3 regions of the Priestia sp. HNGD-A6 genome follow, and region 3 is predicted to be linked to each of the others. Evidence: a T-box and tRNA genes for the amino acid it is inferred to sense, from the RefSeq annotation. Region 3 holds a T-box; the other regions hold tRNA genes.
What was found. A T-box is a leader RNA that pairs with one kind of tRNA and senses whether it is charged. The one in region 3 lies ahead of thrS (threonine--tRNA ligase), so its partner is inferred to be a tRNA-Thr.
Positions count from the first base shown of each region.

Region 1: it encodes a tRNA-Thr, which carries the amino acid that the T-box ahead of thrS (threonine--tRNA ligase) is inferred to sense. The anticodon was not compared.
Region 2: it encodes a tRNA-Thr, which carries the amino acid that the T-box ahead of thrS (threonine--tRNA ligase) is inferred to sense. The anticodon was not compared.

Region 1 covers NZ_CP138621.1:2,606,020-2,610,399, reverse strand. Annotated here, with positions in the region: rRNA gene SCI76_RS13180 (23S ribosomal RNA) at 1-2,342, shown strand, start outside; rRNA gene rrf (5S ribosomal RNA) at 2,452-2,567, shown strand; tRNA gene SCI76_RS13170 (tRNA-Asn) at 2,577-2,651, shown strand; tRNA gene SCI76_RS13165 (tRNA-Glu) at 2,655-2,729, shown strand; tRNA gene SCI76_RS13160 (tRNA-Val) at 2,753-2,828, shown strand; tRNA gene SCI76_RS13155 (tRNA-Thr) at 2,833-2,908, shown strand; tRNA gene SCI76_RS13150 (tRNA-Tyr) at 2,917-3,000, shown strand; tRNA gene SCI76_RS13145 (tRNA-Gln) at 3,008-3,082, shown strand; tRNA gene SCI76_RS13140 (tRNA-Lys) at 3,087-3,159, shown strand; tRNA gene SCI76_RS13135 (tRNA-Gly) at 3,169-3,243, shown strand; tRNA gene SCI76_RS13130 (tRNA-Ala) at 3,266-3,341, shown strand; gene rocF (arginase) at 3,505-4,380, shown strand, end outside.
Region 2 covers NZ_CP138621.1:2,172,208-2,176,587, forward strand. Annotated here, with positions in the region: gene SCI76_RS10860 (M48 family metallopeptidase) at 1-1,046, opposite strand, end outside; tRNA gene SCI76_RS10865 (tRNA-Glu) at 1,256-1,327, opposite strand; tRNA gene SCI76_RS10870 (tRNA-Asn) at 1,332-1,406, opposite strand; tRNA gene SCI76_RS10875 (tRNA-Ile) at 1,410-1,486, opposite strand; tRNA gene SCI76_RS10880 (tRNA-Gly) at 1,493-1,566, opposite strand; tRNA gene SCI76_RS10885 (tRNA-His) at 1,578-1,653, opposite strand; tRNA gene SCI76_RS10890 (tRNA-Phe) at 1,664-1,739, opposite strand; tRNA gene SCI76_RS10895 (tRNA-Asp) at 1,748-1,823, opposite strand; tRNA gene SCI76_RS10900 (tRNA-Met) at 1,828-1,904, opposite strand; tRNA gene SCI76_RS10905 (tRNA-Ser) at 1,930-2,022, opposite strand; tRNA gene SCI76_RS10910 (tRNA-Met) at 2,050-2,126, opposite strand; tRNA gene SCI76_RS10915 (tRNA-Ala) at 2,157-2,232, opposite strand; tRNA gene SCI76_RS10920 (tRNA-Pro) at 2,238-2,314, opposite strand; tRNA gene SCI76_RS10925 (tRNA-Arg) at 2,319-2,395, opposite strand; tRNA gene SCI76_RS10930 (tRNA-Gly) at 2,402-2,476, opposite strand; tRNA gene SCI76_RS10935 (tRNA-Lys) at 2,486-2,558, opposite strand; tRNA gene SCI76_RS10940 (tRNA-Gln) at 2,563-2,637, opposite strand; tRNA gene SCI76_RS10945 (tRNA-Tyr) at 2,644-2,727, opposite strand; tRNA gene SCI76_RS10950 (tRNA-Thr) at 2,736-2,811, opposite strand; tRNA gene SCI76_RS10955 (tRNA-Val) at 2,816-2,891, opposite strand; rRNA gene rrf (5S ribosomal RNA) at 2,998-3,113, opposite strand; rRNA gene SCI76_RS10965 (23S ribosomal RNA) at 3,177-4,380, opposite strand, start outside.
Region 3 covers NZ_CP138621.1:3,287,970-3,292,349, forward strand. Annotated here, with positions in the region: gene dnaI (primosomal protein DnaI) at 1-367, shown strand, start outside; gene ytxC (sporulation protein YtxC) at 464-1,324, shown strand; T-box leader at 1,385-1,633, shown strand; gene thrS (threonine--tRNA ligase) at 1,677-3,635, shown strand; ribosomal protein L20 leader region at 3,807-3,929, shown strand; gene infC (translation initiation factor IF-3) at 3,999-4,380, shown strand, end outside.

The sequences.
Region 1 (4,380 bases), 680 kb from region 3:
GGTGATGGCGTGCCTTTTGTAGAATGAACCGGCGAGTTACGATCCCATGCAAGGTTAAGCTGATAAGGCGGAGCCGTAGCGAAAGCGAGTCTGAATAGGGCGTTTAGTATGTGGTTGTAGACCCGAAACCAGGTGATCTACCCATGTCCAGGGTGAAGTTCAGGTAACACTGAATGGAGGCCCGAACCCACGCACGTTGAAAAGTGCGGGGATGAGGTGTGGGTAGCGGAGAAATTCCAATCGAACCTGGAGATAGCTGGTTCTCTCCGAAATAGCTTTAGGGCTAGCCTCATGTTGTGAGAGTCTTGGAGGTAGAGCACTGATTGGACTAGGGGCCCCCAACGGGTTACCGAATTCAGTCAAACTCCGAATGCCAAAGACTTATCCATGGGAGTCAGACTGCGAGTGATAAGATCCGTAGTCAAAAGGGAAACAGCCCAGACCACCAGCTAAGGTCCCCAAGTATACGTTAAGTGGAAAAGGATGTGGAGTTGCTTAGACAACCAGGATGTTGGCTTAGAAGCAGCCACCATTTAAAGAGTGCGTAATAGCTCACTGGTCGAGTGACTCTGCGCCGAAAATGTACCGGGGCTAAACGTATCACCGAAGCTGTGGATTGACATCTTAGATGTCAGTGGTAGGAGAGCGTTCTAAGTGCTGTGAAGTCAGACCGTAAGGACTGGTGGAGCGCTTAGAAGTGAGAATGCCGGTATGAGTAGCGAAAGACAAGTGAGAATCTTGTCCACCGAATGCCTAAGGTTTCCTGAGGAAGGCTCGTCCGCTCAGGGTTAGTCGGGACCTAAGCCGAGGCTGAAAAGCGTAGGCGATGGCCAACAGGTTGATATTCCTGTACCACCTCCCCGCCGTTTGAGTAATGGGGGGACGCAGTAGGATAGGGTAAGCGCGCTGCTGGATATGCGCGTTCAAGCAGTTAGGCTGATGAGTAGGCAAATCCGCTCATCATAAAGGCTGAGCTGTGATGACGAGGGAATTATAGTACCGAAGTTCCTGATTCCACACTGCCAAGAAAAGCCTCTAGCGAGGCGGGAGGTGCCCGTACCGCAAACCGACACAGGTAGGCGAGGAGAGAATCCTAAGGTGATCGAGAGAACTCTCGTTAAGGAACTCGGCAAAATGACCCCGTAACTTCGGGAGAAGGGGTGCTCTGGTAGGGTGTATAGCCCGAGAGAGCCGCAGTGAATAGGCCCAGGCGACTGTTTAGCAAAAACACAGGTCTCTGCGAAGCCGCAAGGCGAAGTATAGGGGCTGACGCCTGCCCGGTGCTGGAAGGTTAAGAGGAGGGGTTATCCTTTGGGAGAAGCTCTGAATCGAAGCCCCAGTAAACGGCGGCCGTAACTATAACGGTCCTAAGGTAGCGAAATTCCTTGTCGGGTAAGTTCCGACCCGCACGAAAGGCGTAACGATCTGGGCACTGTCTCAACGAGAGACTCGGTGAAATTATAGTACCTGTGAAGATGCAGGTTACCCGCGACAGGACGGAAAGACCCCGTGGAGCTTTACTGTAGCCTGATATTGAATTTTGGTACAGCTTGTACAGGATAGGTAGGAGCCTGAGAAGCCGGAGCGCTAGCTTCGGTGGAGGCGTCGGTGGGATACTACCCTGGCTGTATTGAAATTCTAACCCGCGGCCCTGATCGGGCCGGGAGACAGTGTCAGGTGGGCAGTTTGACTGGGGCGGTCGCCTCCTAAAATGTAACGGAGGCGCCCAAAGGTTCCCTCAGAATGGTTGGAAATCATTCGTAGAGTGTAAAGGCACAAGGGAGCTTGACTGCGAGACCTACAAGTCGAGCAGGGACGAAAGTCGGGCTTAGTGATCCGGTGGTTCCGCATGGAAGGGCCATCGCTCAACGGATAAAAGCTACCCCGGGGATAACAGGCTTATCTCCCCCAAGAGTCCACATCGACGGGGAGGTTTGGCACCTCGATGTCGGCTCATCGCATCCTGGGGCTGTAGTCGGTCCCAAGGGTTGGGCTGTTCGCCCATTAAAGCGGTACGCGAGCTGGGTTCAGAACGTCGTGAGACAGTTCGGTCCCTATCCGTCGTGGGCGTAGGAAATTTGAGAGGAGCTGTCCTTAGTACGAGAGGACCGGGATGGACACACCGCTGGTGTACCAGTTGTCTTGCCAAAGGCATCGCTGGGTAGCTATGTGTGGACGGGATAAGTGCTGAAAGCATCTAAGCATGAAGCCCCCCTCAAGATGAGATTTCCCATAGCGCAAGCTAGTAAGATCCCTGAAAGATGATCAGGTTGATAGGTCAGAGGTGGAAGCGTGGCGACATGTGTAGCTGACTGATACTAATCGATCGAGGACTTAACCAAACTTTAAAAGCGTAAGCTTTACTCAGCAAACAGTTATCTAGTTTTGAGAGAACAAAACTTTTTCAAAAAAGTCTTGCTTTCTTTATCAAATCATGTATAATATAATTTGTCTGGTGGCGATAGCGAAGAGGTCACACCCGTTCCCATACCGAACACGGAAGTTAAGCTCTTTAGCGCCGATGGTAGTTGGGACTTTGTCCCTGTGAGAGTAGGACGTTGCCAGGCTATTATTATTCCACAGTAGCTCAGTGGTAGAGCTATCGGCTGTTAACCGATCGGTCGTAGGTTCGAGTCCTACCTGTGGAGCCAACTGGCCCGTTGGTCAAGCGGTTAAGACACCGCCCTTTCACGGCGGTAACACGGGTTCGAATCCCGTACGGGTCACCATTTATTTTTATCTACATAATAGTGGAGGATTAGCTCAGCTGGGAGAGCACCTGCCTTACAAGCAGGGGGTCGGCGGTTCGATCCCGTCATCCTCCACCACCGTGCCGGTGTAGCTCAACTGGTAGAGCAACTGACTTGTAATCAGTAGGTTGGGGGTTCAAGTCCTCTTGCCGGCACCATTTATATCGGAGGGGTAGCGAAGTGGCTAAACGCGGCGGACTGTAAATCCGCTCCTTCGGGTTCGGCAGTTCGAATCTGCCCCCCTCCACCATTTTTATTGGGCTATCGCCAAGCGGTAAGGCAACGGATTTTGATTCCGTCATGCGTTGGTTCGAATCCAGCTAGCCCAGCCATAGAGAGCCATTAGCTCAGTTGGTAGAGCATCTGACTTTTAATCAGAGGGTCGAAGGTTCGAGTCCTTCATGGCTCATTTTAATAAGCGGAAGTAGTTCAGTGGTAGAACACCACCTTGCCAAGGTGGGGGTCGCGAGTTCGAACCTCGTCTTCCGCTCCATTTCTATATAAAAAAACATATTGGGGCCTTAGCTCAGCTGGGAGAGCGCCTGCCTTGCACGCAGGAGGTCAGCGGTTCGATCCCGCTAGGCTCCACCATACATATAAACGTACAACCTTTAAGCAATTTGCTTAAAGGTTTTTTTGTGTAGTTTCTACAAATTAGAATTGTATATATATTCAAAAAAGTGTCGAGTTGAGCCATCGCTCATTTAGCCGTTACAATAAGAGAGTAGCAACATTTGTGATGGGGGGAAATATTATGAATAAGCTTTCAATTATTGGAGTACCAATGGATTTAGGTCAAACTCGCCGAGGGGTCGATATGGGGCCAAGTGCGATACGATATGCAGGTGTTATGGAACGCATCGAGAATATTGGATATAGTGTAGAAGATAAAGGGAATATTGAAATTGCCTTAGCTGAACGAGTACATAGTGATGAAAATACAAACTTAAAGAATTTAAAAGCTGTAGCGGATGCTAGCGAAAGACTTGCTCAGACCGTAAGTGATGTTATTGCAAATAAAAGGTTTCCTTTAGTGCTAGGGGGAGATCACAGCATCGCTATCGGAACACTAGCAGGAGTAAGTCGTCATTATAAAAATTTAGGCGTAATTTGGTATGATGCACACGGAGATTTAAATACAGCAGATACGTCTCCTTCCGGAAATATTCACGGTATGCCATTGGCGGCAAGTATAGGTATAGGAGACGAAGCATTGACTCGAATTGGTGGCTATGCCCCTAAAGTCAAGCCCGAGAATATTGTGATTATCGGAGCCCGTTCTTTAGATGAAGGAGAAAAAGAGCTAATAAAGGAAAAAGGAATTAAAGTGTATACGATGCATGAGATAGATCGAATGGGTATGACAAAAGTAATGGAAGAAACAATTTTATATTTGCGTGATAAAACAGATGGCGTTCATCTATCACTCGATTTAGATGGACTGGATCCACATGATGCACCTGGAGTAGGAACGCCAGTTATCGGTGGAATAAGCTACAGAGAAAGTCATTTAGCTATGGAGATGTTGGCAGAATCTCAGCTAATCACTTCTGCCGAGTTTGTGGAAGTGAATCCTATTTTAGATGAGCGGAATAAAACAGCTACCGTAGCTGTTGCATTAATGGGCTCA
Region 2 (4,380 bases), 1.1 Mb from region 3:
GTTAAAGGACTTACAGCAAATGTGAGCACAGAAAAAATAAGTAGAATAAGCGGTAATGAATTTAAATCACTAAGAGAAGTGATTTTTAATGCTTTCCCCCATCTCTTAATCACAAAGCTAGCTAAATGTTTCGTTAGCCATAAACCTACAATCGATAAAACTAAGGCTGAAGCAATCCCTACATAAATATGTTTCTTCACATAGTGACCCATTTCGTGCGCCATGATAAACAAAATTTCACGTTCCGTCAATTTATTAAGAGTAGTATCCCATAACACAATTCTTGAATTAGAACCTATTCCCGTTACATATGCATTGAGAGAGTTCGTTTTTTCAGACATGTTTACTTCATATACATGCTTAGCAGGTATATGAGCTTCATCTGCTAAATGCAAAATTTTCGTCTCCAGCTCTTTATTCTTTAATGGATAAAAATCGTTATATAACGGATCGATAACCACTGGTTGAATAAACGTCAAAAATAGCGTAAATGGAATAGATACTAGCCACGCATACAGCCACCATCTTTTTGAAAACTTACGAATGAATGCATATAACACAGCAATCACTAAAAACATCGTGGCATAGTTCACCCAAAAATCTGTAAAAAGATCTTTCATCCATCCTTGGAAAGGTTGCGTCGTAATATGGTAAGCCGTTGAAAGCTTATAGCTAATCCAGTCCATAGGAAAAGAGTAGATCAGCAGCAGAACAGATAACCAAAATACATAAATAGCAGTTTGGAGAAGACTGAAACGGCTGACGTCTTTAGACCACTTATTCACTTTCTTAGACACACCTAACACTAAAATTAAAATAAACCCTAACCACTCATATGGAAATCGGATAAAAAAGAGCGCATCTCTAATCTTTGAATATTTTTCGGTTAACATAAGTTCTCTTGCATTCATAAACGTAGCCGGATCCACGCTGGTACCTTTTAATGATTGTGGAATAGAGGTGTCACTTATATAAAATAAATACACCCATATACAAGCTGCATATACAAGAAAAACTCCGATGGACCACAAAACAATTTTTTTCACGCATTCCCCTCCTTTTGTACAAACAGTATTCTGTTATTACTATTGTAGGTTTTTTTTCGAAATTTAGAACAAGCGTTTAGAGATGTGCTATAGGAAATGCAAATTGTGAAGAGAAAATCATAGAAAAACGAAAAACAGAGTTTATTCTTTTGTCTAAACTCTGTTTACAAACAAAAAAAGCAGTTTGCATATGCAAACTGCTTTTGAGATGACCCGTACGGGATTCGAACCCGTGTTACCGCCGTGAAAGGGCGGTGTCTTAACCGCTTGACCAACGGGCCAGTATGGCTCCACAGGTAGGACTCGAACCTACGACCGATCGGTTAACAGCCGATAGCTCTACCACTGAGCTACTGTGGAATATGGTGGGCCTAAGTGGACTCGAACCACCGACCTCACGCTTATCAGGCGTGCGCTCTAACCAGCTGAGCTATAGGCCCATTATTTGGAGCGGGTGATGAGAATCGAACTCACGACATCAGCTTGGAAGGCTGAGGTTTTACCACTAAACTACACCCGCGTTACTTAAGATGGGGCGACTGATGGGAATCGAACCCACGAATGCCGGAACCACAATCCGGTGCGTTAACCACTTCGCCACAATCGCCGTCTTAAAATGGTGGCTCGGGACGGAATCGAACCGCCGACACAAGGATTTTCAGTCCTTTGCTCTACCAACTGAGCTACCGAGCCAAACAAAATGGCGGTCCCGACGGGAATCGAACCCGCGATCTCCTGCGTGACAGGCAGGCATGTTAACCGCTACACCACGGGACCACTTTGGTTGCGGGGACAGGATTTGAACCTGCGACCTTCGGGTTATGAGCCCGACGAGCTACCGAACTGCTCCACCCCGCGATGATATGAATATGATATAAATAAATGGCGGAGGAAGAGGGATTCGAACCCCCGCGGGCTTTAACACCCCTGTCGGTTTTCAAGACCGATCCCTTCAGCCGGACTTGGGTATTCCTCCGTATATTTATAACAAATGTAACTTATATGGTAGCGGCGGAGGGAGTCGAACCCACGACCTCACGGGTATGAACCGTACGCTCTAGCCAGCTGAGCTACACCGCCATATTATTCGTTACAATTATTTAATTTCATTGGTGGAGCCTAGCGGGATCGAACCGCTGACCTCCTGCGTGCAAGGCAGGCGCTCTCCCAGCTGAGCTAAGGCCCCATAAATGGTCGGGAAGACAGGATTCGAACCTGCGACCCCTTGGTCCCAAACCAAGTGCTCTACCAAGCTGAGCTACTTCCCGTTTATGGCGCGCCCGAGAGGAGTCGAACCCCTAACCTTTTGATCCGTAGTCAAACGCTCTATCCAATTGAGCTACGGGCGCTTTATATGGAGCGGAAGACGAGGTTCGAACTCGCGACCCCCACCTTGGCAAGGTGGTGTTCTACCACTGAACTACTTCCGCTTATTAAAATGAGCCATGAAGGACTCGAACCTTCGACCCTCTGATTAAAAGTCAGATGCTCTACCAACTGAGCTAATGGCTCTCTATGGCTGGGCTAGCTGGATTCGAACCAACGCATGACGGAATCAAAATCCGTTGCCTTACCGCTTGGCGATAGCCCAATAAAATGGTGGAGGGGGGCAGATTCGAACTGCCGAACCCGAAGGAGCGGATTTACAGTCCGCCGCGTTTAGCCACTTCGCTACCCCTCCGATATAAATGGTGCCGGCAAGAGGACTTGAACCCCCAACCTACTGATTACAAGTCAGTTGCTCTACCAGTTGAGCTACACCGGCACGGTGGTGGAGGATGACGGGATCGAACCGCCGACCCCCTGCTTGTAAGGCAGGTGCTCTCCCAGCTGAGCTAATCCTCCAAATATCATACACAACATTAAATGTGTATATAAGTTTTTTACAAATGAGCCAAATAAAAAACCCCTAGACTCTTTTACAAGAGCATAAAAAGGGGTCTTATTCATTGCCTGGCAACGTCCTACTCTCACAGGGACAAAGTCCCAACTACCATTGGCGCTAAAGAGCTTAACTTCCGTGTTCGGTATGGGAACGGGTGTGACCTCTTCGCTATCGCCACCAGACAAGAGATTGCTCTCTCAAAACTAGGTAACAGTTTGCTGAGTAAAGCTTACGCTTTTAAAAGTTTGGTTAAGTCCTCGATCGATTAGTATCAGTCAGCTACACATGTCGCCACGCTTCCACCTCTGACCTATCAACCTGATCATCTTTCAGGGATCTTACTAGCTTGCGCTATGGGAAATCTCATCTTGAGGGGGGCTTCATGCTTAGATGCTTTCAGCACTTATCCCGTCCACACATAGCTACCCAGCGATGCCTTTGGCAAGACAACTGGTACACCAGCGGTGTGTCCATCCCGGTCCTCTCGTACTAAGGACAGCTCCTCTCAAATTTCCTACGCCCACGACGGATAGGGACCGAACTGTCTCACGACGTTCTGAACCCAGCTCGCGTACCGCTTTAATGGGCGAACAGCCCAACCCTTGGGACCGACTACAGCCCCAGGATGCGATGAGCCGACATCGAGGTGCCAAACCTCCCCGTCGATGTGGACTCTTGGGGGAGATAAGCCTGTTATCCCCGGGGTAGCTTTTATCCGTTGAGCGATGGCCCTTCCATGCGGAACCACCGGATCACTAAGCCCGACTTTCGTCCCTGCTCGACTTGTAGGTCTCGCAGTCAAGCTCCCTTGTGCCTTTACACTCTACGAATGATTTCCAACCATTCTGAGGGAACCTTTGGGCGCCTCCGTTACATTTTAGGAGGCGACCGCCCCAGTCAAACTGCCCACCTGACACTGTCTCCCGGCCCGATCAGGGCCGCGGGTTAGAATTTCAATACAGCCAGGGTAGTATCCCACCGACGCCTCCACCGAAGCTAGCGCTCCGGCTTCTCAGGCTCCTACCTATCCTGTACAAGCTGTACCAAAATTCAATATCAGGCTACAGTAAAGCTCCACGGGGTCTTTCCGTCCTGTCGCGGGTAACCTGCATCTTCACAGGTACTATAATTTCACCGAGTCTCTCGTTGAGACAGTGCCCAGATCGTTACGCCTTTCGTGCGGGTCGGAACTTACCCGACAAGGAATTTCGCTACCTTAGGACCGTTATAGTTACGGCCGCCGTTTACTGGGGCTTCGATTCAGAGCTTCTCCCAAAGGATAACCCCTCCTCTTAACCTTCCAGCACCGGGCAGGCGTCAGCCCCTATACTTCGCCTTGCGGCTTCGCAGAGACCTGTGTTTTTGCTAAACAGTCGCCTAGGCCTATTCACTGCGGCTCTCTCGGGCTATACACCCTACCAGAGCACCCCTTCTCCCGAAGTTACGGGG
Region 3 (4,380 bases):
GAAATCTACGATTCTGTATGTCCCGGAGTTTTTGCGTGAGTTAAAAGGTTCGTTTCAAGATCAAAGCTTCAATGAGAAAATAGAGTATGTCAAAAAAGTACCGGTTCTTATGCTTGATGATCTCGGAGCAGAATCTGTAACGAGCTGGATGCGAGACGATGTGCTCGGAACCATTTTACAATTCCGCATGCTCGAAAATTTGCCGACATTTTTCAGCTCGAATTTAAATTTTAAAGAGCTTCAACATCATTTGACTTATACCCAACGAGGCGAGCAGGAAGAGCTCAAAGCCGCTCGTGTCATGGAACGAATTAAGTCTCTAGCCATTCCCGTTGAAATGAATGGAGAGAATAAACGAAATAGATGAGCAGGTCGTTTTACATTTCTTGTAACGACTTGCTCATTTTTTTGCATGTTGCCCCATATACATTAATAAAGCGTGTCCAAAGGGGGGCTATGAGGAATGAAAATATTCTTTAAATATGTAGAAGACGCAGTCATTGTATATGAGTCTTTATGCGCGAAGCGAAGCGCTTTATCATATGGTTCACAGTGCTTGAAGTTGGTGAATAATCAGCTTTTAGTTATTGATGAGACATACAATCGAGAGGCCATTTTACAAGACATGGTGATACCGGTATTAACGCACGTGATTTTAAAAAAGAAAGAAAAAAAGATGATGGTAAACATATTAAAAGAACAATTTTTCTATTCAGAAGAGGAAGAACAAGATTTGCTGCTTCAAATTATGAGGGGGATTATGGAAGGAGAGAGAGGCGAAATTCCGCAAAAAACATTTTCCCTTCCAAGAGAATTACTTATCCGCCAGGCTCTTCAAGACTTCTTCATTCATAATGTAACATTCACCTTTGAGTCTTTTCTCCAATTCCGTTTAAAAGAATATCAAGAGCGGCTGCGCTATTATGCTGAGCTGGCGATTGATGAATATAAGCTTGAACAAGACTATCAAATTCTTATTCATCAGCTGCGTCAAGCAGCTAATGAAAGACAGTCATCTACAGGCGATGTGTATGTAATGCATTTGAATAAAAACAAGTTTGTATTGTACGACCAAAGCAGTAGATATGTTCCGGAGCGTGAATGTGCAGCCCTAGCAGAGGCCTTTCTATCTGAACAAGAATCAGTATACATAGACTCAACTATCATCGCGCCTTTGCTGAGTTTATCTCCAGCTGCTATTCATCTGTATAGCGACCAGCATGATCATGATTTTGTTTATACCATTCAAAATATTTTTCAAGAAAAAGTGATGTTATACGAAAAAAATGAATTTCCGTTTGATCAAAAGCAAAATATAACGTGAAAGGTTGATTTCTATTTTGAAAATGAATATAATAAATGCATATTGAAAAACAGCTATATGTCACAAGTTATGATGAGGACATGAGTGTATATTTACGGTTTATAGAGAGGGAGATCTAGGCTGAAAATCTCCTAACACGGAATATATTCTTACCACCTCTAAACTTCAGTAGTAAACGAGCAGCGTCTCTAGTAATTACTGACGGAATTTCCGTTATAAAACCTCGAGCCGCTTCGGGTTATTTGGGTTATCCAAGATACGAAGAGGAAACAAGGGTGGTACCGCGTGTATACACAACTCGTCCCTTTTTATAAGGGACGAGTTTTTTGTTTTTACAAAAAGTTTATTAGTTATGTTAAAGGAGTGGAAAGTTGTGTCAGAAGTAATCAAAATGACATTTCCTGATGGAGCTGTTAAAGAGTATCCAAAAGGATCATCAACAGAAGATATTGCGGCTTCTATTAGCCCGGGATTAAAGAAAAAAGCATTAGCAGGTAAAGTAAACGGCGAGCTGCTGGATTTACGTACGCCAATCGAACAAGATGGCAGTCTTGAAATCATTACGCAAGATGCTCCTGAAGCGCTTGAAATTATGCGCCATAGTACAGCGCATTTAATGGCTCAAGCAATCAAACGTTTATACAAAGATGTAAAAGTACAGCTAGGTGTAGGCCCGGTTATCGAAAATGGGTTTTACTATGACATCGATATGGAAGAATCAATTACTCCTGAAGATTTAGGTAGAATTGAAAAAGAAATGAAAAAAATCGTTAATTCAAATATTGAAATTGAACGAAAAGAAGTTTCTCGTGAAGAAGCCATTCAACTTTTTAAAGAAGTTGGCGATGAACTAAAGCTTGAATTGATTGATGCGATTCCAGCAGGTGAAAAGGTGACGATTTACCAACAAGGCGAATTCTTTGATCTTTGCCGAGGTGTGCACGTGCCGTCAACAGGCAAAATTAAAGAGTTTAAACTATTAAGCGTAGCAGGTGCTTATTGGCGCGGAGACAGCGACAATCAAATGCTGCAGCGTATTTACGGTACAGCATTCTTTACAAAAGCAGATTTAGACGAGCATCTTCGTCTTCTTGAAGAAGCAAAAGAACGTGACCACCGTAAACTTGGTAAAGAGTTAAACTTATTTACAAATTCTCAAAAAGTAGGACAAGGTCTTCCTTTATGGCTTCCAAAAGGTGCGACGATCCGCCGTATTATCGAGCGTTATATCGTAGATAAAGAAGTAAGCCTTGGTTATCAGCACGTTTACACGCCGGTGCTTGGAAGTGTAGAACTTTACAAAACGTCTGGTCACTGGGAGCACTATCAAGATGACATGTTCCCTGCAATGGAAATGGATAACGAAGACCTGGTTCTTCGTCCAATGAACTGTCCTCATCACATGATGGTGTACAAACAAGGTATTCACAGCTATCGTGAGCTTCCAATCCGTATTGCTGAACTTGGAACAATGCACCGCTACGAAATGTCAGGAGCATTATCAGGACTTCAGCGCGTTCGAGGCATGACGTTAAATGATGCACATATCTTTGTACGTCCGGATCAAATCAAAGAAGAATTTATTCGTGTGGTTCGCTTAGTTGAAGCGGTTTATAAAGATTTTGGATTTGAAAATTATTCATTCCGTCTATCTTATCGTGATCCTGAAGATACAGAAAAATACTTCGATGATGATGCAATGTGGGAAAAAGCACAAAGCATGTTAAAAGATGCAATGGATGAGCTTGACCTCGATTATTATGAAGCTGAAGGCGAAGCGGCATTCTACGGTCCAAAACTAGATGTTCAAGTTAAAACAGCTCTTGGTAAAGAAGAGACGCTATCTACGGTTCAATTGGATTTCTTACTTCCTGAACGCTTTGATTTAACGTATGTAGGGGAAGACGGAAAACAGCATCGACCTGTTGTTATTCACCGCGGCGTGGTGTCAACAATGGAACGTTTTGTAGCTTTCTTAATCGAAGAATACAAAGGAGCTTTCCCAACGTGGTTAGCACCTGTACAAGTTCAAGTGATTCCGGTATCACCTACGGTTCACCTTGAGTATGCAAAAGAAGTGCAAGAACAGCTTCAGCTTGCGGGTATTCGTGTGGAACTTGATTCTCGCGATGAGAAAATTGGCTATAAAATCCGTGAGGCTCAAATGCAAAAAATTCCTTACATGCTTGTTGTAGGGGATAAAGAAGTAGAAGATAAAGCAGTAAACGTACGTAAATATGGTGAGCAGAATTCAGAAACAGTGGATTTCCAAGCCTTTTTACAAAATGTAAAAGCAGAAGCATCTCGTTAATGAAAAAAGCAGAGAATTGAAATTCTCTGCTTTTTTATCTAACATTTATAAAAAACTGTTGCATAAATGGTTTTCCTTTGATACAATAACTTTTGTTGTGAAAAAAGAACGAAATCATTGACTTTTGTCTTTGTTGATACTATAATAGCTTAAGTAATTGAATACTTGTTTATACAGAAGAAGAAGCACCCGCTTCTCACCTGAGTGACGCATAAAGCAGTTAGCAGGTACATCGTATCTTAATTAAAACGATAGAAGTGTGGGTGCAGTATGTACTCACACTTTTTTGTGTGAGTTAATAATCGGTCTAAGCAAGCGTATTCGCTCATTAAACCTTGGAGGTGGCTACTTATTAGCAAGGACATGATGGTAAACGAGGGCATTCGAGCTCGCGAAGTTCGTCTAATTGATCAAAATGGTGAACAATTAGGAATTAAATCAAAAAATGAAGCATTAGAAATTGCTTCACGAGTAAATCTTGACTTAGTAATGGTTGCTGCAAATGCGAAACCGCCGGTATGTCGTATTATGGACTACGGTAAATTCCGCTATGAGCAACAACGTAAAGAAAGAGAAGCTCGTAAAAACCAAAAAGTTGTAAACTTAAAAGAAGTTCGTTTAAGTCCAACAATTGATGAACATGATTTTAACACTAAACTTCGTAACGCACGCAAGTTCCTTGAAAAAGGTGACAAAGTGAAAGCGTCTATTCGCTTTAAAGGTCGTGCCATTACTCATAAAGGGA